Regions from separate parts of the Geomonas diazotrophica genome, predicted to be linked through region 2. Evidence: riboswitches for the same ligand, from Rfam matches in the RefSeq annotation. Region 2 holds a riboswitch; the other holds the start of a gene.
What was found. A riboswitch is a leader RNA that binds a small molecule or an ion and turns the genes downstream of it on or off. The one in region 2 is predicted to bind S-adenosylmethionine.

Region 1 (11,529 bases), 2.0 Mb from region 2:
AAGGCGCTGTACCGAGAGGTCGCCAAGGCCATCCACCCCGATCTGGCCGGGGAGGGTGCCGGCTCGCTGCGACACGAGCTGATGCTGAAGGCCAACAAGGCCTACGCCGAGGACGATCATCGCGCCCTGCGCGAGATCTTAAGGAGCTGGCGGCGGCATTTCCCCGAACAGGCAGAGCAAAGCGACCTGAGGGCGGAGTTGTCACGGCTTAAAAAGCAGATAGCCGTCGAGGTCGAGGCGATCCGGGAGATCCACGAGCAGATCGAGCAACTCCGGGGCAGCTACGTGCACCGTTTCAAGCTGCGCGTCGATGAAAGCGCCGCCGCCGGCAGCGATCTCTTCGCGGACCTGGTGGCCGCCGCGGAGATAAACATCGCGCGTGCCCAGCGACGCCTGGCTGCCCTGCTGGGTGAAAAGGGCCGCGGGCGCATGCAGGGGGCGGCGAGGCAAGGCCGCGTGGTCTCCTTCCCGGACGACCAACCCTGCGGCAGCCTGTACCTGCGCGAGCTTCACTCCGTTAGTTTCAACGCCTGGAAGAAGGCGGGGCCTGCCATCGGTGCGGTCCAGGTAGGCCTGGACCAGGCCCTGCGGCTGGACGTGAAAGAGGGGGCGAGCCGGAAGCTCAAGCTGTTGAACGGGTTGCGTCCGGAGGACCTGCAGTCGCTCTTTCTGTACGACGTCTGCGACGCCGACCTGGACAGCATCGTCCACCTCTCGGGCCTGGAGGAGCTCTACCTCTACGGCCCGGAACTAACCGACGCGGCCCTGCTCAGCATCTCGACCCTTGCGAACCTGAAGAGGATCTACCTGTACCAGACCCGTATCTCCGACCGCGGCCTTGTCTACCTGCAGGGGATGCAGGGGCTGCAGGGACTGACCAGCAGTGGCAACAGCATCACCGACGAGGGCCTGGCCGTGTTCCAGCAGGCGATACCGGGGGTGAAGACGGTGAGCTTCAAATGGAGGCGGTGAAGTAGGGGGGGACGCCGTCCCGATACTGGAATGAAGAAGGCCCGGGAAGGAGTCCCCGGGCCTTCTTGCGTTTTGAGCAGTAAGGGGCAGGAAGGGGGGGCGAATGATTATTCGCCCCTACACGCGTGAGATTGCAGGTTCTGTAGGGGCAAATAAATATTTGCCCGGCCGCCGGTGCCCGGCCATTGCCGAATGGCGTGAGAGGTGAAGGTGCGATTGAGGGGGGCGAATGATTATTCGCCCCTACATGCGTGAGATTGCAGGTTCTGTAGGGGCAAATAAATATTTGCCCAGCCGCCGGTGCCAGGTCATTGCCGAATGGCGTGCGAGGTGGCGGTGCGACTGGGGGGGCGAATGATTATTCGCCCCTACACGCGTGAGATTGCAGGTTCTGTAGGGGCAAATAAATATTTGCCCAGCCGCCGGTGCCCGGCCGTTGCCGAATGGCGTGAGAGGTGAAGGTGCGATTGAGGGGGGCGAATGATTATTCGCCCCTACATGCGTGAGATTGCAAGTTCTGTAGGGGCAAATACATATTTGCCCGGCCGCCGGTGCCCGGCCATTGGCGAATGGCGTGAGAGGTGGAGGTGCGACTGGGGGGGCGAATGATTATTCGCCCCTACATGCGTGAGATTGCAGGATCTGTAGGGGCAAATACATATTTGCCCAGCCGCCGGTGCCAGGTCATTGCCGAATGGCGTGCGAGGTGGCGGTGCGACTGGGGGGGGGGCGAATGATTATTCGCCCCTACATGCGTGAGATTGCAGGTTCTGTAGGGGCAAATAAATATTTGCCCAGCCGCCGGTGCCCGGCCATTGGCGAATGGCGTGCGAGGTGACGGTGCGACTGGGGGGGGGCGAATGATTATTCGCCCCTACATGCGTGAGATTGCAGGTTCTGTAGGGGCAAATAAATATTTGCCCGGCCGCCGGTGCCCGGCCATTGGCGAATGGCGTGCGAGGTGGCGGTGCGACTGGGGGGGCTAATGATTATTCGCCCCTACACGCGTGAGATTGCAGGTTCTGTAGGGGCAAATACATATTTGCCCAGCCGCCGGTGCCCGGCCAATTGCCGAATGGCGTGCGAGGTGAAGGTGCGACTGCGGGGGGCGAATGATTATTCGCCCCCCAGAGGTGCAGTCAACGGGTGGGCAGGCTGTGCACATACGCCCCTAAACGTTGAGAAACCGCGCCATGTCGGCGATGAGGTCGTCCGGGTCCTCGAGCCCCACCGAGAGACGGACCAGGGTATCCTTGATGCCGCGCGTCTCGCGCTCGGCCGGGGGCATCGCCGCATGGGACATCTTGGCGGGGTAGGAGAGGATGCTCTCGACGCCCCCCAGGCTGACCGCGAAGGCGGCAAGCTTCACCCCTTCCAAGAGCCGCTTGGTGACGTCGTAGTTCTCGAGCTCGAAGGAGAGCACGCCCCCCGGGCCGCTTGCCTGGCGGTTGTGGATCTCGTGGCCGGGGTGGTCGGGAAGTCCGGGGTAGTAGACCCGCCGCACCTGTTTCTGCCCGCAGAGCCAGGCCACTATTTTCCGGGCACTTGCCTGGTGTTCCTCCATGCGGACCTTGAGGGTTTTCAGGCCGCGCAGCACCAGCCAGCAATCCTGCGGCCCGAGCACGGCGCCGAAGGCGTTCTGGATGAAGCGCAGCCTCTGCCCCAGTTCCTGATCCCTGGCGACGGCGAAGCCGCAGATCACGTCGGAGTGTCCGTTTAAAAACTTGGTGCCGCTGTGGACCACGATGTCGCACCCAAGTTCCAGCGGCCGCTGCAGGTACGGGGTCATGAAGGTGTTGTCCACGATGGTGAGGATGCCGTTCTCCTTGGCGAGGGCGACCGCGGCGGGGAGATCGGTGATCTTGATGAGCGGGTTGGACGGGGTCTCCAGGTAGAGCGCCTTTGTCTCGGGCCGGATCGCCGCGGCGATGGCGGCAACGTCGGTGGCGTCGACGAAGGTCGCCTCCAGCCCCCACCCCTTGAACAGGGTGGTGAGGAGCCGGAAGGTGCCGCCGTAAACGTCCTCGCACACCACCAGGTGATCGCCCGGCTTGAACAGGAGCAGGGTCGAGGCGGTGGCCGCGATCCCCGAAGCGAAGGCGAGGCCGACGGCTCCTTTTTCCAGCCCGGCCATCGCCTCCTCGAGCGCCTCGCGGGTCGGGTTGCCGGAACGGGCGTAGTCGTAGCGGCCGAAGCTGTCTACGGAGCGCTGCGCGAAGGTCGAGGACAGGTAGATGGGGTGGCTGACGGAGCCGTGCTCGGGATCGATCGGGTCGACGCCGTGGATCAGTTCGGTGGCGAATTTCATGCGTGCTCTCCTTCGAATGCCTGCGCCAGGTCGGCGATCAGGTCGTCCTTGTCTTCGATTCCAACCGACAGACGCAGCAGCAGGTGGTTGATGCCGAGTCGTTGCAGTTTCTCGGGCTCTATGTCCGCGTGGGTCTGCACCTGGGGGAAGGTGATCAGGCTCTCGACCCCGCCGAGACTCTCGGCGAAGGAGATGAGCTCCGTCTTCATCAGGAGCCGGTTCACCAGAGCCGGTTCGGTCACCTCGAAGGCGATCATGGCGCCGAAGCCCCCGCACTGGCTCTTCATCAGCTCGTGTCCCGGGTGGTCGGGAAGCCCGGGGTAGTAGACCTTGCCAACCTGCGGGTGTCGCTCCAGCCACCGGGCCAGCGCCAGGGCGTTCTCCTGCTGACGCTCCATGCGTATGGTGAGCGTCTTGATGCCGCGGATGGTAAGCCAGGAATCCTGGGGACCCAGCACGGCGCCGGCACCGTTTTGGTGGAAGTACACCTTTTCCGCGAGAGCCGCGTCCTTCACCGCAACCACGCCGCAGACCACGTCGTTGTGCCCGGCAAGGTACTTGCTCCCCGAGTAGACGGTGATGTCGGCCCCGAGGTCCAGGCAGCGCAGCAAGTACGGCGTGAGGAAGGTGTTGTCGACGATGCAGAGCATGCCGTTTTCCTTGCAAAGGTCGGCCAGCTGCCGCACGTCGGCCACCTTCAGGAGCGGGTTGGTGAGCGATTCCACGAACAGGGCGCGGGTGTTGGGGCGGACCGCCCGGCGCACCAGCTCCACGTCGCTTGTGTCGACGTAGCTGAAGCTCAGGCCGAACTGCTGGAACAGCTTCTCGAACAGCCGGTAGCTGCCGCCGTAGAGGTCTTCGGTGACGATCAGGTGGTCTCCCTGTTTAAACAGGAACATGAGACTCGTGATGGCGGCCATACCGGAGGCGTAGGCGAAGCCGCGGCTGGCGCCTTCGAGCCTGGCGATCCCTTCCTCGAGGGCCTGCCGGGTCGGGTTGCCGGAGCGGCTGTAGTCGTACCCGGTGCTCCGGCCCAGGCCGGGGTGGCGGAAGGTGGCGGTCTGGTAGATGGGGACGGTGACCGCGCCGGTCCGGCTCTCCCGTTCCAGGCCTATCTGTGCTGCAGTGGTTGCGATGTTCATCGTAGCCTCCAAATGGAAAAGTCCCCTTCCGGGGTCGGAAGGGGACTCATCTAATGGCTTGGTCCGCACTTCCTTATCTTTCGGAACGTTTCCGTTCCGCAGGATTTGGCACCTTCCCCCCGTGGGGAGGTTGCCGCGACGTCACAGGGCCAGTCCCTCGATCGCTCTAGATAAGTAATGCTATTCGGTTGTAAAGGGTGCCGCTTTAACCAGCGTCTTTAGTAATACTGAGACGGTGCGCTTTTGTCAACCGGAAAACTCGACTTCTTGACTAAAATAAAAGTTATTTCCGGCAAATCCTTTCCCTACCGCGCTGGTCGTGTTGCCCCGCGCCGTCGCGCACTGCACTACGAGCTGAAAGGGGGCGCCGATGGTATATTGGGGCTTCGTTCTGTATCTGGTTGGCGGCAACTCGCTCATTCTCTTTCATACGGCAGGTGATCGAACATTCTGTCCGTTCCACTTTTTGCGATACTGAGAACCTGCAGGCGCGTTCCCTTTCATTGATCCTCCTGTCTTGCTATGCCGGCTGACACAAAGAAAAAGTTTATTTTGTTGATTTGACAATGCATGGAAACCTGCCACTATATTGCCAAGCAGATAATGATCAATGGAGGGATAATCAATGGCAACTTTGGTAGAGATCGCGGCTCAGATCGTAGCGTCACATGCGTCTAGCACTCCGATGACTTCTGATCAGCTTATATTCGAAATCAGCAAAGTGCACAGCGCCCTCAAAAACCTTGAAGCAGGCGAACCTGTCGAGGGTGTAGAGGAACCCAAGGCTTCCTTGACAGTAAAAGAAGCTTTCAAGAAAGGCGAGGTCGTCTGCATGCTGTGCGGCAAAGGAGGCTTCAAGACGCTGGCGCGTCACCTGAACACCGCGCACGGCATGAAGCCGGGCGAGTACAAGAAGCAGTTCGGCATCCCGGGCAAGCAGCCGCTGGCGGCCAAGAACTATTCCGAGGCTCGCAGGAAAATGGCTCTCGACCGCGGGCTGGCCGATAATCTCGCCAAGGCGCGCGGGGTGCGTATGGCCAACATAGAGGCGAAGAAGGCCGTCCCCGCCAAGGGCGCAAAGCCCGCCAAGGTGACCAAGGGCGCCAAGGCCCCCAAGGAAAGCGCCAAGGCAAAGGTGGCCTGATCGTCCCATACGCACTGCAAAAAGCCGCTCCTTACGGGGCGGCTTTTTTTTATGGCGCAAGGAATTTCAGTCAAGGTAGCAACTAACCGTCAGCACAGCGGCACCGCCTTCTTCTCTTTAGGATTGGTTTTGCGCCCGTCATCGGTTAAACTCGCCTCCCCGTCGCAGTTGCTCGCGACGTTGCGATTGATTGCACTTTGCCGTTGCATGGTTGCCAAAGCGATGCGCACGTGTGACAATGCTTGCTTGGGAAGATGATGCGGACGTAAGTAGTGTCAGTAGGTGGTGCCGCCCGGTCTTTCTTTTCATTCCAAGTTTTGACGTTACCGTCATTAAGCTGCAACTGACATGCGCCGCCTACGGGAGTCAGCTATGCGGACACTGGTAGATCTTTTTCATAGCTTTGCACCGCGGGGGGATGATACCGCCCTGGTGAACCGTACCGGGGTGCGCCGCTTCGCGGTCTCGTACGGCGAGCTCTCCGAGCTCTCCATGAAGATGGCGGGCCTGCTGGCGCGGCGCGGCGTGGCTGCAGGGGATCGCGTGCTTTTGTGGGGTCCGAACTCCTCCTGGTGGGGTGTCGCCTACTGGGGCATCATCATGCGGGGTGCCATCGCCGTTCCGGTCGACTTCATGTCCGACCGCGGTCGCGCGGAGTCGATCCTGAAGCTGACCCAGGCCAAGGTGGTGCTGCAAAGCCGCTTCAAGCCGGAGCGGCTCGACGTCCCGGATTCCCTGCTGCTCGAGGACTTGAAGTACCTGCTGGAGGACGTCCCCCCTTACGCCGAGGTCGTGCATCCCGCGCCCGACGACATCGCGCAGCTCATCTACACCTCGGGCACCACCGGGAACCCCAAGGGGGTGATACTGACCCACAAGAACCTGGTGGCCAACATGGTCCAGATCAACCAGCAGGTTCCCATCATCACCCCGGAGTTTTCCTTCCTCTCGCTGCTGCCGCTGTCGCACATGTTCGAGCAGATGGGGGGCTTCTTCACCCCGCTGTACCGCGGCGCCACCGTCATCTATCCGCGCACCCTGAAGCCTTCCGCCATCATGGAGGCGCTCGGCGAGGAAGACGTCTACGTCATCATGTCGGTGCCGCGCCTGATGCAGCTTCTGAAGACGACCATCGAGCGCGAGCTCGCAGAGAAGCATCTCTCGGGCGTATTCGCCTCGCTCGCGAAGCTTGGGGAGGGGCTCTCCAAGCCCGCCAGGAAGAAACTCTTCTTCCCCGTGCAGAAAAAGTTCGGCGCCAACTTCACCGTCTTCGTCTCGGGGGGGGCGCCGCTCGACCCGGACGTGTTTCGCTTCTGGGATGCCATGGGCTTCACCGTGCTCGAGGGGTACGGCCTTTCCGAGTGCTCGCCGGTCCTCTGCGTGAACACCGTGGAGAAGCAGGTGGCGGGCTCGGTCGGGCCGCCGCTCCCCGGGGTAGAGCTGAGGCTCGACGGCAAGGAGGTGGTGGTCAGGGGAGACAACGTCTTTCCGGGGTACTACCAGAACGAGGAGGCGACCCGGGGCGCCTTCACGGAGGACGGCTGGTTCAAGACCGGCGACCTGGGCGAGATCATGCCGGACGGCTGGCTCACCATCAAGGGGCGGGAGAAGGAACTGATCGTCACCGGCAGCGGGGTGAACGTCTACCCCGACGAGCTGGAGGCCGTCTTGAACAAGGTCGCCGGGGTGAAGGAGTCCTGCGTCATCGGCCTGGACCGCGGTGCCGGAGAGGAGGTGCACGCGGTCCTGCTGCTCGACGACAGCGGCGCGAAGCCCGACGAGATCCTGGCCCGGGCCAACGCCCAGTTGGACACCCTGCACCAGATCACCGGTTACACCATCTGGCCAGAGCCGGAGTTCCCGAAGACCACCACGCTGAAGATCAGGAAGTTCCAGGTCAAGGAGCAGGTGAAACAGGGTGCCGCCGCTGGTGGCGCCGGCGCGAGCCAGGATCACCTGGTGAACCTCCTGTCCAAGGTGACCGGCACCGACGCGGGCGAGATCAGGGAGGACTCCCTGCTGGTTGCGGACCTGGGACTCACCTCCATCGCCCGCCTGGAGCTGGTCAATTACCTTGAGCAGGAGTTCAGGCTCGATATCGAGGACTCGCAGATCGGGCCGCAGACCAGGGTTTCCGAGGTGCGCCGCATTATCGCCCGGCGCGAGAAGGGGCACCGGCGCGGCCATTACCGCTTCTGGACCAACACGGCGCCGGTACGCGCGCTGCGCATGCTGGGGGACGCGCTCTTGAACTACCCCCTGTTCCGCCTCTTCGTGCGGCTCGAGGTGCGCGGGCGCGAGAACGTAGAGCACCTGCAGGGGCCGGTGGTCTTCGTCGCCAACCACCTCGGGTACTTCGACCAGCCTTCCCTGATGTTCGCGCTCCCCAGGGAGGTCCGCTACCGCACCGCGACCGCCGCCTGGGAGGAATTCTTCTTCGGCGACTACCACGGGCTGGAACGTCTCTGGCGGCTTGCAACCTACCAGTACGGGACCCTGTTTCTGAACCTGTTCCCGCTGCCGCAGACCAGCGGCTTCTCCGCAGCCGTGAAATACATGGGGAAACTCACCGACCGGGGTCTGAACACCCTGATCTTCCCCGAGGGGGGGCACTCGCACGACGGCAGCATGCAGGACTTTCAGCTCGGCCTTGGCATCATTGCCAAGGAGCTTGAGATTCCCATCGTGCCGGTGAAGATCGTCGGGACCGACAAGATCCTCCCGCCCCAAAAGACCGGCATTCCCAAGCGCGGCACGGTGACGGTCAGCTTCGGGAAGCCTCTGCGGTTCCGGTTCGAGGAGCCCGCAGAGATCGTGGCCAGGGCGCAGGCCGCGGTGGCTGAAATTCAATGATCGTTGCGATGAAGGAGTGTGTCGGATGAAGGAACCGATTTCCCTGGCTTACCGCCGCTACGCCCTGGGGCTGCTTTTGGCGGTTAACCTGCTCAACTACATCGACCGGCAGGTGCTGTTCGCCGTCTTCCCGCTGATCAAGGCGGACCTCTCCATAACCGACACGGAGCTCGGCCTTCTCGGGAGCGCCTTCATGGTGAGCTACATGGTGATCGCCCCGGTGTTCGGCTGGCTCGGCGACCACTGGGACCGGGTCAAGCTCGCCTCCACCGGCGTGGTCATCTGGAGCTTCGCGACCATCCTGGCCGGCTTCGCGCCCGGCTACCGCACCCTGCTCGCCGCCCGCGCCACCGTCGGGGTGGGTGAGGCGAGCTTCGGGACCGTCTCGCCCGGACTGATCGCGGACTTCTTCGAGAAGGAGAAGCGCGGCAGCGTCCTCTCCTGGTTCTACGTCGCCATCCCGGTGGGGAGCGCCCTCGGGTACCTTCTGGGGGGCGTTCTCGGGCAGCGTTTCGGCTGGCACTCCGCCTTCCTCATGGTCGGTCTCCCCGGCCTCATGGTAGCGGTGCCGCTCTGGTTCCTGCGCACGCCCGAGCGCAGGATCACCGAAACGGATCAGGCGGGGGAGGGGGGGCACGGGTTTGCCGCGTACCTGCAGCTCTTTAACAACCGCTCCTTCGTCACCAACACGCTCGCCATGGCCGCCATGACCTTCGCCATCGGCGGGCTGGCGCAGTGGATCCCTACCTTCCTCTTCCGCACCCATGCCCTGAACGTGGAGAAGGCCAACCTCATGTTCGGCGCCGTCACCGTGGTGGCCGGCATCATGGGCACCCTGGTCGGGGGGGTGCTCGGCGACCGCTGGCAGAAGAAGAGCAGCAAGGGGTACCTCCTGGTGTCGGGCTGGGGCTTTTTCATCGGAGCCCCCTTTGCCGCCTGGGCCATCATGGCGCAGGACGTCCCCTCCTGCATGGCGGCGATCTTCATGGCGGAGTTCTTCCTCTTCCTCAACACCGGCCCACTCAACACCGTCATCCTCAACGTGACCGATCCCGCCGTGCGCGCCATGGCCTTCGCGGTCAACATCTTCTTCATCCATGCGCTCGGGGATGCCATCTCCCCGTCCATCCTGGGGTGGTTTTCCGACCAGTGGGGGCTCAGGACGGCTCTCTTGTCCACCCCGCTCGTGATGGTGCTGGCCGGCGTCTTCTGTTTCGTCTGCGGCCGCTTCGTGGCCCATGACATGGCGCAGGCCGAGCCCTCCCCCTGACTCGAATCAACCGACCACAACCAGAGGTTACCGTGACTGAAAACAACCGTCTCCACTTGAGCCGACTGATCCTCATCATCGTCTGCGCCGCCGTCTTTTCCGGCTGCGCCGCCGTGAAACAACCTCTCACCGGACTGGTCCCGGGACGCAGCGTCACCACCCTGCAGTCCTCGGTGAGCCTCTCTGCCTCGTCGGGCGAGCGCAGCAGTGCCGGGCGCGGCTACCTGGTCTACCAGGCCCCCGACATGTACCATCTGCTCATCCTTTCACCGTTCGGGCAGACCATGCTGGAGGCCTTCGGCGAGAGCGACCGCTTCACCTGCGTCATTCCGTCCAAGCAGGTCGCCTTCACCGGGCTTCTCTCCGAACTCCCGGAGCAGAGCGCCCTGAAGAGCCTGCAGCTATTCCAGTGGGTGATGGCCCCGTCGCCCCTGCCGCTGCCAGGGCCGCTCAGGCAGAAGGTGGAGATCGCCGGTACCGCCTACCACTACGACGAGATCGGGATGCTGGAGCGCAAGGTCGCTCCTTCTGGCGACCAGGCGAGCTACCAGGGGTATCGGAGCCTTGACGGCGTCCCCTTTCCCGAGACGATCGAGATCCATAGCGCCGCGGGGGGCGAGGTGCGCATCGTCTTCGACGAACCGCAGTTGAACGCACCGGTCGAGGCCTCGTCGCTCAAGCCTGATCTGTCGGGGATGGCGGTGTATCCCCTTGCCGAGTTCAAGGTCATGTAGCGCCGCAAGTTGACCGGGCGCAGATCTTTGCCATAATAGGCCCTTGTGTGTTTTTGGCGGCACGTTGGTTCCGAAGGCTGCTGTTGGAGTTGCTGAGCCGTTCAAAACAAAACTTTTAATTATATCTGCGTCTTGCTATCCTTAGTCTCAGCATGACCAAGAGGTGCAGGGCCCAAACGCTCAGCAGCAGAAGTTGATCCAGTTCACATGCCAGCACAACCTTCAGGAGTCGACACCATGAGATACGCACATGCCACGCTACTCGTTATCAGCCTGCTGTCACTCAGCGCCTGCACCATCTTCGAAGCAAAACAGCAGCCCCAGGCACAGCCGGCCTCGGTGAAAGAACTCTCGGTCCCGGTGGGGAAGAACTGGAAGGTTGTTGAAGAGCCGCCCACCCTGGGCAACGAGCGGCGGGAGCGGTTGCCGTTCCAGACCGAGCAGTCGGTGCAGCCCGAGGGGACCCAGCGCCCGAGCGCGGCCCCCGAGGAGAAGGAGCGCAAGATCGAGACCACCCGCTAAGCGACGCCACCCTTACCGTCAGGCGGGCGCCCCGGCGCCCGCCCGGATCAGAGACCGGACCCGGTCCAGCCATGGCACTCCCGAAGCACCCCGGTAATCCATAAAGCCTACACCATCCTCGAGGGGAGACCGATGGACAGAAGACTCTATCTGAGCATACTTGCGGCCCTGGTCACGGCCGCTGCCGTCGTCCTGATGGTTATCCTGGCCGCCCCCATCCTGAAGCCGCTCGCCTGGGGGCTCATCATCGGCGTTGCCACCATGCCTCATTACAACCGCGTGCTGCGCCGCTACCCGGGTCATCCGAACCGCTCCGCCGGCCTGATGGTGTTCGCCGTAGCCGTCTGCTTCGTCCTTCCCGTCGCCGCACTGGTTGCCACCGCTGCGGTCAACGCCCCCGACTGGTACCGGCAGGTGCTGCAGCTGGTCCAGACGGTGGCCAAGACCGGCACTTCCAGCTTCGGTCATTTCCCCGCGGTACAGAAGATCATGTCGCTGGTGGATCGGTTCGACATCGACCTGGCCGGCATCGGCGGCAAGATCGCCTCCACCAGTTCCACCGTCATACTCGGCGTCGCCACCGA
Region 2 (11,529 bases):
GGGCTTTCCCCCCGCCTGCTGCAAGAGCCCCAGGATTCTCCAGGTCATCACCTCGGGTGAGAACAGGGGGGCCTGCTCCGGCGCGTCCGGGAGCACCTTGGCGAAGACCTGCTCCACGAAGCGGTTGGGGAAGAGGAACTCCCCGTTGGCCCAGACGCCGATCCGCGCCGCCAGCTCCATGGAAAGCCAGCGCTGCATACCCTTGCTTTGCACCACGATCAGTTCCTTGTCGAACGGGGTGCAGGGCGCGCGACGCGGCGCGCGGACCACCTTCTCCAGGCGGTCCACCAGGTGCTCCATCTGGTTGCTGGTGTGGATGTACAGGGGCATCGATCCTCGTGGTGCGGGGGGATACGGGCTTTTCCGGGGGGGGAGGCCCCAGCCCCGCGGATTGGAAAACATATCATATCCTCCCGCGACTGTCTCGGTGAAAAGAGGCCTGCGGGCGGCGCTGTGCCCCCTTCCGGGTGCTTGCATTGCGCGCCGCTTTGGATATATTTTGTCTTTGTGTTTCCTAATTAATGGCCGGTTCCGCCTCGTTGTCCCTTCACCGTCGACTCGCCGGTCCGATGATCCGGGCCTGCGCGGCATGCAAAGGAGAGGTCATGAAGCCCTTCATCGAGGAGGCCCTCGCACGCGCTTATTACCAGATGAAGCCTTGGATGTCGCGTCGGTTTCAGATCATGCTGCGCAGCGTAGTGGCGAAGTACAAGCGCTACATCTTTCAAAATGTCTGGCCCATCGATCCCGAGGCGGGCGCCACGCCTCCGGGGTTCCGGGGGTGGCCGGACGGGAGACGGTTTTCCGTGGTGCTGACCCACGATGTCGACACGGCGCGCGGCGTGGCGCGCTGCGAGCAGCTCATGGCACTCGAGCAGGAGCTCGGTTTCCGCTCCTCCTTCAACTTCGTCGCCCATGACTACCACCTTCCCCAAACGCTGAGGGAGAAACTGGTGTCCTATGGCTTCGAGGTGGGGGTGCACGGCCTGGAACATAACCGGAAGCTCTACGAGTCGCAGCAGACCTTCGAAGAGCATGCGCAGCAGATCAACGATTACCTGAAGAAATGGGGTGCGGTCGGCTTCCGCTCCCCGTGTGTCTATCACAACTTCGAATGGCTGCATCGGCTGGACATCCTTTACGAGGCATCCGCTTTCGATACCGACCCCTTCGAGCCGCAATCCGACGGGCTGAAAACGATCTTCCCGGTGCACCAGACCAAGGTCAGGGGAAGGGAATACGTGGTGCTCCCCTACACGCTCCCCCAGGACTTCACCATGTTCATCCTGTTCCGGGAGAAGGACATCCGCATCTGGAAGGAGAAACTGAGCTGGATCGCTGACCGCGGCGGAATGGCCCTGCTGATCACCCACCCCGACTACATGAGTTTCGACGGCGACGTTGGCTATGACGAATACCCGTGCGAGCTGTACCGGGAACTGTTGCACCATATCGCGACGGAGTACGACGGGCAGTACTGGCACCTGTTGCCCCAGGAAATGGCCTCCTTCTGGAAGCAGAGCGTCACCAGGTCCTAGGAGGGACGGTGCTTCCGGGCAGGCAGGAGCGGCCGGGGCTCCAAGGGGGGCGGATGAGTATGTTCAACTGGCTCCTGGTACTCAACACGGCTTACGTTCTTTTGCTGGCCGCCATCACCCTTCTCAACAGGCTAGGCCCGGACCGCTTCTGGGTGGCCGCCTTGAACTTCTACCTCCCCCAGCTCATCTGGGCGGTTCCGGGGCTGCTGCTGGCCCTTGCCGCCTGTCGCAGCGCGAAGCTCCTGGTGTGGGCGCCGCTTCTGGGCGCCCTGTGGGTTATGGGGCCGGTCATGGACTGGCACTGGGCCCTGCACAAGGTCTGGGCGGAGTCCCCTCTGAAGCTGCGGGTGATGACCTGGAACGTCAAGTACGGCAAGCGCGACCTGATGCCGCTCGTTGAGGAACTGGAAAGAAGCCGTCCCGACATCATCCTGTTCCAGGACGCGGTCGATGCAGGTGGCGGCCCGCTGTCCGACTACCTGGCCGGGTGGCAGATGCACAACGAAGGGCAGTACCTCGTCGCCAGCAGGTTTCCCATCTCCGATGTCGAGGTCCATGATCTCCCCTACCACGAGAGGAAGGGGGAATCCTTCCTGCGTTGCCGGGTGCAGGTCGGCTCCCGCGACATCACCCTTTACAACGTCCACTTCAAGACCCCCAGAAGAGGCCTGAACGCCTTCCGCAAGGCGCGGCGGGGCGCCTGGTACATCCCCAAGGCAATCGACCGCTTCGAGGCCAACGTGGATACGCGCCTCAGGCAGGCACAGGCGGTGTCCGGGTACCTGGCACGGGAAAAGGGGGAGGTGGTCGTTGCCGGCGATTTCAACTCGCCTGATCACTCGCTGGTCTGTGAGACCCTGAGGAAAGCAGGCCTCATCGACGCCTTCGCCCAGGGGGGGAGGGGGTACGGTTACACCTACGGGCACTTCCTGCTCAAGAACAAGGTGCCCTGGTTGCGGGCTTCCTGGATGCGCATCGATCACATCATGACCACTCCCGGGATCAAGACCCAGCGTTGCTGGGTAGGAACCCGCAGGGCCTCCGATCACCGTCCCGTCATAGCGGATTTCATCCTCAGTGATGCCCGTTAGTTTCCTTTTGTCATACCCGTTACTGTTTGCACTTTTCCACAGATAGTGCTAGTTATGGACGTTCCGTCAATGCGAAACCGTGAAGACCGCGGCATCCCACCGATCATACTCTCCACACGTATCGTAGCTGACATCCCGGTACCTCTCCCGAAGATACGCAAATTGCAGCGGGCACGGCTGAGCTTTCTCCTGCCCGGATCGGAGTTTAGCAGCATGCTGATTCTCACCCTGAACTGCCGGAGGTTCTCGGCACAGTACCAACTCTACAACTGGGGCGAGCGGTCCCTGGTGGCCACCGGCAAGGTGGAAAGGATCGTGGTAGGGGATTCCTTCCTGACCCACCGCGTTCCCGGGGCAGACCCAAAGCACCTGGAAGGGGAGTGCGCTGATCACACGGATGCACTGCGGCTGATTCTCGACACCCTCGTAGGCGAAGGGGCGATCTGCGACCTTACGGAGATCAAGGCCATCGGGCACCGGGTGGTGCACGGGGGAGAGCGCTTCACGAGATCTGTGTTGATCGACGAGGACGTGGTCGAGGCGATCCGGGAGGTGGCGACATTGGCGCCGCTGCACAACACGCCCAACATCGCCGGGATCCGTGCGGCGCAGGAACTCCTTCCGGAACTACCCCAGGTAGCCATCTTCGATACCGCCTTCCACCAGACCATGCCCGAGCCCGCCTACATGTACCCGCTTCCCTACGAGTGGTACCAGAAACACGGCGTCAGGCGCTACGGCTTCCACGGTCAGTCCCACCTGCATGCCGCCAGGAGAGGGGCTGAACTGGCCGGAGTGCCTTTGGAAAACTCCAACATGGTCACCATCCACACCGGCAACGGTGTCTCGCTCTGCGCGGTCAAAAACGGCGTGTCCGTCGACACCAGCATGGGGCTCACCCCGCTCGAGGGTGTCATGATGGGTACCCGCTGCGGCGACATCGACCCCGGCATCATCCCGTTCATGGCCAACGAGGCGGGAGTGTCGGTGACGGAGCTCGACCTGTTCCTGAACCAGAAGAGCGGCCTGGCCGGCATCGTGGGGCGCCGGGTCAGCCGCCGGACCGTGGTGGACGAAGCGGTGGTGGGGGATCCCCGTTGCCAGCTCGCCCTCGACATGGAGGCCTACCGGCTGAGGAAGTACCTGGGGGCCTACATCGCCGTCACGGGCAAGCCCGACGCCATCGTGTTCACCTACGGCGAGGGGTGGGAGGATTGGCCGGTGCGCGGCATGGCGCTCCAGGGAATGAGCCAGTTCGGAATCGAGGTGGATCTGAAACGGGACGCCGAGGCCCTCATGGGAGGAAAGGACGTCATGATCAGCGCGGACCACTCCTCCATCAAGGTTTTCGTGATACCAAGCGGCGAGGACATGGTCCTCAACGAGGACGTCGCCGCCATCATGGGGTGGCAGTAGGTTCAACGGGAGTCGGAGCAGTTACCGAAGGGGGCGGATGAGCGATCATCCGCCCTTTTTTTGCGTGCTATTGCCTCCAAGGAGAGGGGGCTATGACCGCACCTGTAGGGGCGAATGAGCATTCGCCCGCCCCCGGCGCCCGACCAACGTCAATGGCGGGATGGGCAAAGATGCCAACGGGGGCGAATAATTATTCGCCCCTACGTTGATGCTGAACGTCTCCCGATAGCCGCATTCGGTAAAACAGGGGGGGCAGATCGCGTTATGGTTTGATGCCGTCCAGGAAGGACTGCACCATGGGGGTGAAGGTCTGGTGCTCGAGGAGGAAGGCGTCATGGCCGTAGGCCGAGGTGATCAGGTGGTATTCCACCGACTTGCCCAGGTTTTGGAGCGTGGCGACCATCTCCTCGGTCTGTGCCGGCGGGTAAAGCCAGTCCGAGGTGAAGGCAAAGAACTGGATCGGCGCGCGGACCGGCTCGAAGGCCTCTTCCATCGACTCGAAGCCGGCGGCGACGTCGTAGAGGTCGAGCGCCTTGGCCAGGTAGAGGAAGGAATTGGCGTCGAAACGGTCCACGAAGTTGTAGCCGTTGTAGTTCAGGTAGCGCTCCACCTCGAACTGGCCGAAGAAGTCGAACTGTCCGTCGCGGGCCGAGAAGCGGCGGCCGAACTTGGCGGTCATGGACTCGTCGGAGAGGAAGGTGATGTGCCCGATGCCGCGGGCCAGCGCCAGGCCATCCTTGGGGTTCTTGCGGTACTCCCCCTTCTTCCAGGTAGGGTCGTTGAAGATAGCCCAGCGCGCCACCGCGTTCAGCGAGATCGCCTGCGCCGACGGGCGCGGCGTCGTGGCCAGCACGACCGCCGAGGCGACCCTGTCCGGGTACTGGGTGGCCCACTCCAGGGCCTGCATCCCGCCCATGCTGCCGCCCAGGACGCAGAAGAGTTTCTCGATGCCGAGCCGGTCCAGGAGCAGCGTCTGGGCCTTGACCATGTCCCGCACCGTTATGACCGGGAAGGCGAGGTTGTAGCGCTTTCCGGTCTTGGGGTTGATGGAGGTCGGGCCGGTGGAGCCGAAGCAGGAGCCGATCACGTTGGAACAGATGACGAAGTAGCGGTCGGTGTCCAAAAGGCACCCCGGTCCCACGATCTCGTCCCACCAGCCGGCGCGCTTCTCGTCTTCGCTGTGGCGGCCGGCCAGGTGCGCACTCCCGGTCCAGGCATGGGTCACCAGGATGGCGTTGGAGCGGGCCTCGTTGAGCGTGCCGTAGGTCTCATAGGCGATGTCGATCGGCCCGAGGATGCGGCCGCTCTCCAGGCGCAGCTCGGTGTCGAAGGTGGTGATCTGTTCTGTCACGATGCCGTAGGACATGTCTCTCTCGTACTTTCGGGTGCCGGAACCGGCACGAAAAAAGCCCCGTCTCGGTGTGAGAAGGGGCTTTTCGGGTGTGGCAATGGTGCAAAAGCGCCTTTCTCATCTTCGCCTTTCGGCAGGATTTAGCACCTGTCGCCCGATGGGCCGGTTGCTGTGGCTTCGCAGGGCCTTTCCCTCCACCACTCTAGATAAGCAGGTCTTTCTATTCAATTTTCGGAGCAAGATAAGGGAGCCGCTCCCATTTGTCAACGGCAAACTGAGCCCCGGGTTCACAACGCACGCTACAGCTGCCGATGGTATTTGACCAGGATGTACAGGCAGGCCGCCCCCGCCAGGAACATCCCGAAGTCGCGCGCCCAGGGGACCGGCTTGTCCAGGCCGGACTGTATCAACGGGTCCAGAAAGGCGCTGGTCAAAAGCGACACCCCGGCAAAAGAGAGCAGCTTTTTCATGAGTTGATGGCCTTTAAGACGGCGCAGAAGTCGCGGTCGGCAAGCCCCATCGCCTTCGCCCTCTTGAAGCTCTCATTGGCGGCCGCGGCGGAGCAAAGAGGCTGGTTCAGGGAGTCCCCCAGGGCGACGGCCAGGCGCATGTCCTTCTGCATGTGCTTGAGCGGAAAGGCCGGGTCGAAGACACCCTGGGTCATCTGCCCCCCCTTCAGCTTGAACATCGGGTTGGCCAGGGCACCGGAGTCGAGCACGTCCAAGAGGTCGGAGCTGGCGAGCCCCGCCTTCTCGGCCAAGGCGAGCCCCTCGCAGAAGATGGTCATCATCCCCCCCATCACCATGTTGACGATCAGCTTCATCTCCGCGCCGCGTCCCACTTCGCCCAGGAACAGGCTCTTCTTGCCCATCTTTTCAAAGAGCGGCATCGCCTTGTCGAAGAGGCCGTGGTCGCCGCCGGCGAGGATGATCAGGGTGCCGTCCTCGGCCGGCTTCTTGCTCCCGGACACGGGCGCCTCCAGGAACTGTCCCCCCTTGGCGGTGATTGCCGCCGCTATTTCCTGCGCAGTGGCGGGGTCCACGGTGGACATGTCCACGTAGCCGCGCCGCGCCCCGATCCCCTCCAGGGCACCGGCCGGTCCGAAGCAGACCTCACGGGCCGCGGCCGGGTCGGCCAGCATGGCGATGGTTACGGCGCACGAGGAGGTGACCTCGGCCGGGGTGGCCGCCACGGCTGCTCCGAGCGCGGCGAATTCCTCGCATTTCGCCTGGGAGCGGTTCCAGACCTTTACCTTGAAGCCCGCCTTGATGAGGTTTTTGGCCATGGAGCTCCCCATGATGCCGAGCCCCAAGAAACCGTATGTTTCCATGGTGTTGCCTCCTTTTGTCTGCAGTGGTGGGTGCCCCTCGACCTTCGCCCGGCGCCAGGCCTGGTTCCGTGGGCGTAAGAGGACGGCCGCAGGCCGGGTGAGGGGGGCGCTCATGGTACCAGGGTCACCTGGCGCCACCTGCGCACCGAGTTTACCAGAAAAACCGCATCAGCTCGTGCCAGGTCCTCCCTTTTCAGGATCCTCTCCTCGATCATCCCTTGCGCCAGCAGCTCTTCGCGGAGGGTGCCGGGGAGGAGCCCGCTGCCAAGCGGCGGGGTGCATTTCCTGCCGTCGATGACGGCGACCAGGTTGCTGTAGGCCCCTTCGGTCAGTTCGCCACGCTCGTTCTCGAAGATCACCTCGTCGAGGTCGGGGCGGGCCGCGAGCTCCCGGTGCAAAAGGTCGCGCCGGCTGGTCTTGTGGTAGAGAAAGGGATCGGCGGAACTGACCGGTTGCCGCGCGAAGGCGGCCTTGGCTTCCGGCATCGCCTCGGGGAGCGGCGCCGCTTCACAGCTCAGCCGGCCATCTTCGAAGAGCATGAGGCGCACCTTGTGGCGCGCCGAAGGGGTGAGCCTGACGGCGGTCTCTTCCAGGACCCGCCGCGGCGCGCCCTCGGCGAGGGGGAAGGAGAAGTAGCGGGCTGAGCGCTCCAGCCGCTCCAGGTGCCGCTCGAGCAGGAAGTAGCCCTGCTCGTCGTGCAGCAGCGACTCGATCAGGTGGAATTCGCCCCGCTGCTCTGCAACGAAGGCCCGCTTGTCCAGGCACTCCTGGTATTCCGCCTCCGGCTGCGAATCGTAAGTGATCCCGCTGCCGATGCCGATCTCGCCCCGCCCGGTTTCACGGTCGAGGACGGCGGTCCGGATGGCTACGCTGAACTGCGCCTCCCCGCCGGGAGAAAAATAGCCGAGGCAGCCGGTGTACAGTCCGCGCGGTTCCCCCTCCAGCCCCGCGATGATCTCCATGCTGCGTCTCTTGGGCGCGCCGGTCACCGACCCGCAGGGGAACAGAGCCCGGAACAGCTCCAGCGGCGACACCCCTTCCCCGACCCGAGACTCGATGGTGGAGGTCATCTGGTGCACGGTCGGGTGGCTCTCTACGTCGAACAGCGAGCTGACCTGGACCGAGCCGGTCCGGGAAACCATCCCCATGTCGTTGCGCAGCAGGTCGACGATCATCAGGTTCTCCGCCACGTCCTTCGGGCTCTGACGGAGCCGCTCCTTTCGGGCCAGGTCCTCGGCGTACCAGCGGCCGCGCGGGGCGGTCCCCTTCATGGGGCGGGTGACCAGCCTGCCGCCGGACAGGGAGAAGAACAGCTCCGGCGAGGCCGAGAGAAGGCGCCACCTGCCGCACTCGATATAGCTGTTGTAGGGGGTTGGCTGGTTGCGGCAGAGCTCGCTGAAGAAGGAGCGGGAGCAGCCGCTGAAGGTGAAGCGTTGCCGCATGGTGTAGTTGACCTGGTAGCTGTCTCCGGCGGCGATGAGCTCCCGGATCTCCTGCACCGAGTCCCGATACGTCTCCCATCCGGGATTGGTCTGCCAGTCGGAGCAGCGGAAGGGGGCCTGGTGCAGCGGGAAGGGCTCGGCGTTTCGCTCGGTGAAGAGGCCGAACCAGAGGAGCGGCATCTGGTGCGCGGGAGGGGTGGTGAGGGCGTCGTTGAGGGCACCGGCGGCCTCGTAGCAGACGAAGCCTGCCGCATGGAGCCCCGCTGCCAACTGGCGTTGCAGTTCCTCGAAGGCGGGCAGCACCTCTCCCGGCGTCCGGGCGACGATCTCGCCGACCCGGCCGGTGAAGGCGAAGCCGTGCAGGTATGCCGAAAAGGGGTGCATCAATCGGTCCCCGCCGAGCAGATGTCGCCGATGGGGCAGGCGGCGCACTTAAGCCTGTCCTTGCCGTCGCACCCTTCCGAGATTCCCAGGTGGCAGATGGCGAAGTCGTACTTGACCGGGTCGGCCGGATCGAGCTCGCGCAGGGCCCGGGTGATCTCACAGGCCATGCGCCAGTCCCCTTGTTTCCGGCCGGTGAAGCCGAGGAAGCGGCAGATGCGCTGGATGTGGGCGTCGACGGGGATGACCAGTTGAGCGGGTGAGATGCCGTGCCAGATGCCGAGGTCGATGCCGTCGGCGGGGCGCACCATCCACCGGAGCAGCATGCAGAGTCTCTTGCAGGCGCTCCCCGAGGCGGGAGAGGGGAAGAAGAAGGGATAGTACGAGTCCGCGGGAACGCCGCCGGGGCCGAACACGGGGGAGAGGTCGAGGTTCTTCGCCGCCTCGGAAAAGCCGGAAAGGGTCCCGGTCAGGTCCTCGTCCGCCGGGGTGTAAAAGCGCAGCAGCCACTTCTCGACGGAGCCGGCCTCCTCGAGCATGATCCGGCAGGCGAGCAAGAGGGCGCAGAGATCGCGGGCGTCGTTGAAGCGGTGCTTGAAGCCGGCGAAGAGGCGGCTACCCTGTTTCGGGTCGAAGCGCTCCACGAAGCGGCGCGGAGAGGGGCCCATGGCCTGGAAGATGCCGGCCAGGTTCTTCTTGATGATCTTGACGTTGCCGTAGGCGAACGAGGAGGCCACCAGCCCCGCGACCTCCTGGTCCAGTGGGTCGCTGTAGCGGTGACAAAACGAGAGCGGGTCGTTGGCCAGGTGGGCCTGGGAGCGGTTCTGGTACAGTGCTTCGAGTATGGTTTTCAGCTCCACGTGCTCTTCCTTCGCTGCTGACCGGCCCGCGGGCGCGGTAGACAATCCTTACGGGCCTGCTAGATTATCATAGTGGTTCATCAGCTTAAAGAGAAAAGGGGGCGGAACACATGAAGCTTGCGGAACTGTTTCCGGAAGGGGGGCGCGGCATATTGGGCACCGCCGACGCCAACGGTGTGGTGAACCTCGCCGTCTTCGCCATACCGCACGTAGTCGACGACCAGACGCTGGCCTGGGGTTTTGGCGACGGGCGCAGCATCGCCAACTTGAGGCAAAACCCGCATGCCAGTTACCTGTACCTGGCGCCGTCGCGAGGCTACAGCGGCTGGAGGCTGACCCTCACCATGACCGATGAGAAGGGGGAAGGGGAACTTCTGGGCGAGATAAAGGAGCGGACCGCGCTGGTGGCGAGCCCGCAGGCAAGCGCCGCGGTTTCCTGCGTGGTCTACTTCAAGGTCGAAGAGGTACGGCCTCTCATGTGAGCTCAGCGGTTGGGCGGGGTCTCCAGGACGAAGGTCACCGGCCCGTCGTTCACCAGCGACACCTCCATGTCGGCCTGGAAGATCCCGCTTTGCACCGGCACGCCGAGCTCCCAGACCTGTCCCATGAAATAGCTGTACAGCTTGTTGGCCTCCTCCGGAGCGGCAGCGGTATCGAACGAGGGGCGTCTCCCCTTGGAGCAGTTGCCCGCCAGGGTGAACTGGGAGACCGCCAGCATCTCTCCCTTGACGTCGGGGAGGGCGAGGTTCATCTTCCCCTGGTCGTCGGTAAAGATCCTCAGGTTGACGATCTTCTCCGCCATCCAGTCCGCCTGCTTGCAGGTGTCGCCGATCTCCACGCCGAGCAGCACCAGGACTCCGGGGCCGATCTCTCCGACCACCTTTCCTGCCACAGTCACGCTGGCCCGCTTGACCCGCTGAATTACCGCCTTCACAGAAAAACCTCCTGCATCGTTTCCCGATAGGTCTCTGCGTCCTCGGCGGAGAACGCCACGAAGATTATTTTTCCCAGTTCGGGATAGCTCGCCAGCGCCGCCTTGGCCTCTTCCAGCGCGATCCGGCAGGCGGGACCCTTGGGATAGCCGTAGACGCCGGTGCTGATGGCGGGGAAGGCTATCCCGGTAAGCCCGTTCTCGTGTGCCAGCCGGAAGCAGTTGCGGTAGCAGGAGCGGAGCTGTTCGGCCTCGCCGCTGCCGCCGCCGTGCCAGACCGGACCCACCGTGTGGATCACGTGCCGGGCCGGGAGCCGGTACCCCTTGGTGATCTTGGCTGCGCCGGTGGGGCATCCCCCCAGGGCGCGGCACTCGGCGAGGAGCTCGGGACCGGCCGCCCGGTGGATGGCGCCGTCCACCCCACCCCCGCCCAGGAGCGAGCTGTTGGCCGCGTTGACGATGGCGTCGACCGCCACCTTGGTGATATCCCCCTGTACGATGTCAACCTTTTCGCGCATGCCGTACCCCCTCTCGGTTCCGGATCAGCTTTCGATCAGGCTCCGCAAAAGTTTCAGGTTCACCGCGTCCATCTCGTCGTCATCCCCCTTCGGGGTTTCGATCACCTTCGGGACCAGGGCGAAGTGCGGGTCGTTCAGGATGAAGCGGAAGGGCTCGAGGCCGAGCGTCCCGGCGCCGATGTGGTCGTGACGGTCCACCCTGCACCCCAGCCCCTTCTTGGAGTCGTTCAGGTGGAAGGCCATCAGCCGGTCGATGCCGAGCAGGGCGTCGAACTCGTCAAAGGTCCTGCGATAACCTTCCCTGTCGGCGATGGCGTAGCCCGAGGCGAAGGCGTGGCAGGTGTCGAAGCAGACGCCGAAACGGGTCGGGTCGGAACAGCCCCCCACGATCGCCTTCAGGTGTTCGAACTTGTAGCCCAGGTTGCTCCCCTGGCCCGCGGTGTTCTCCAAGAGTACCTTGCCGGTGAACTGCGGCACCTCGGCGAAGAGCTGGTCGAAGGCCTCGCAGACGCGTCTGATGCCGACCTCCTCGCCGTCGCCGTTGTGCGAGCCGGGGTGCATGACCACCTTGTCGATGCCGAGCTTGGCGCAGCGCTCCAGCTCCTCCCGGAAGGCGACGAGGCTCTTGTCTTTCACCTCGCCGGGTGCCGCGGCCAGGTTGATCAGGTAGA

Region 1: linked by a shared signal. The riboswitch ahead of KP003_RS09450 (trans-sulfuration enzyme family protein) and the one ahead of metX (homoserine O-acetyltransferase MetX) in region 2 are both predicted to bind S-adenosylmethionine.

Annotation. Positions count from the first base shown of each region.
Region 1 covers NZ_CP077684.1:2,168,076-2,179,604, reverse strand. The annotation lists gene KP003_RS09460 (molecular chaperone DnaJ) at 1-972, shown strand, start outside; gene KP003_RS09455 (trans-sulfuration enzyme family protein) at 2,144-3,280, opposite strand; gene KP003_RS09450 (trans-sulfuration enzyme family protein) at 3,277-4,422, opposite strand; SAM riboswitch class I at 4,493-4,599, opposite strand; gene KP003_RS09445 (Ros/MucR family transcriptional regulator) at 5,048-5,566, shown strand; gene KP003_RS09440 (AMP-binding protein) at 5,939-8,419, shown strand; gene KP003_RS09435 (spinster family MFS transporter) at 8,445-9,689, shown strand; gene KP003_RS09430 (lipoprotein insertase outer membrane protein LolB) at 9,722-10,423, shown strand; gene KP003_RS09425 (hypothetical protein) at 10,661-10,945, shown strand; gene KP003_RS09420 (AI-2E family transporter) at 11,078-11,529, shown strand, end outside.
Region 2 covers NZ_CP077684.1:118,490-130,018, forward strand. The annotation lists gene recC (exodeoxyribonuclease V subunit gamma) at 1-330, opposite strand, end outside; gene KP003_RS00465 (polysaccharide deacetylase family protein) at 606-1,538, shown strand; gene KP003_RS00470 (endonuclease/exonuclease/phosphatase family protein) at 1,592-2,629, shown strand; gene KP003_RS00475 (acetate kinase) at 2,843-4,045, shown strand; gene metX (homoserine O-acetyltransferase MetX) at 4,308-5,411, opposite strand; SAM riboswitch class I at 5,511-5,609, opposite strand; gene KP003_RS00485 (hypothetical protein) at 5,696-5,866, opposite strand; gene KP003_RS00490 (NAD(P)-dependent oxidoreductase) at 5,863-6,726, opposite strand; gene pabB (aminodeoxychorismate synthase component I) at 6,837-8,552, opposite strand; gene KP003_RS00500 (TIGR02757 family protein) at 8,552-9,409, opposite strand; gene KP003_RS00505 (pyridoxamine 5'-phosphate oxidase family protein) at 9,520-9,891, shown strand; gene dtd (D-aminoacyl-tRNA deacylase) at 9,894-10,343, opposite strand; gene KP003_RS00515 (O-acetyl-ADP-ribose deacetylase) at 10,340-10,858, opposite strand; gene KP003_RS00520 (deoxyribonuclease IV) at 10,883-11,529, opposite strand, start outside.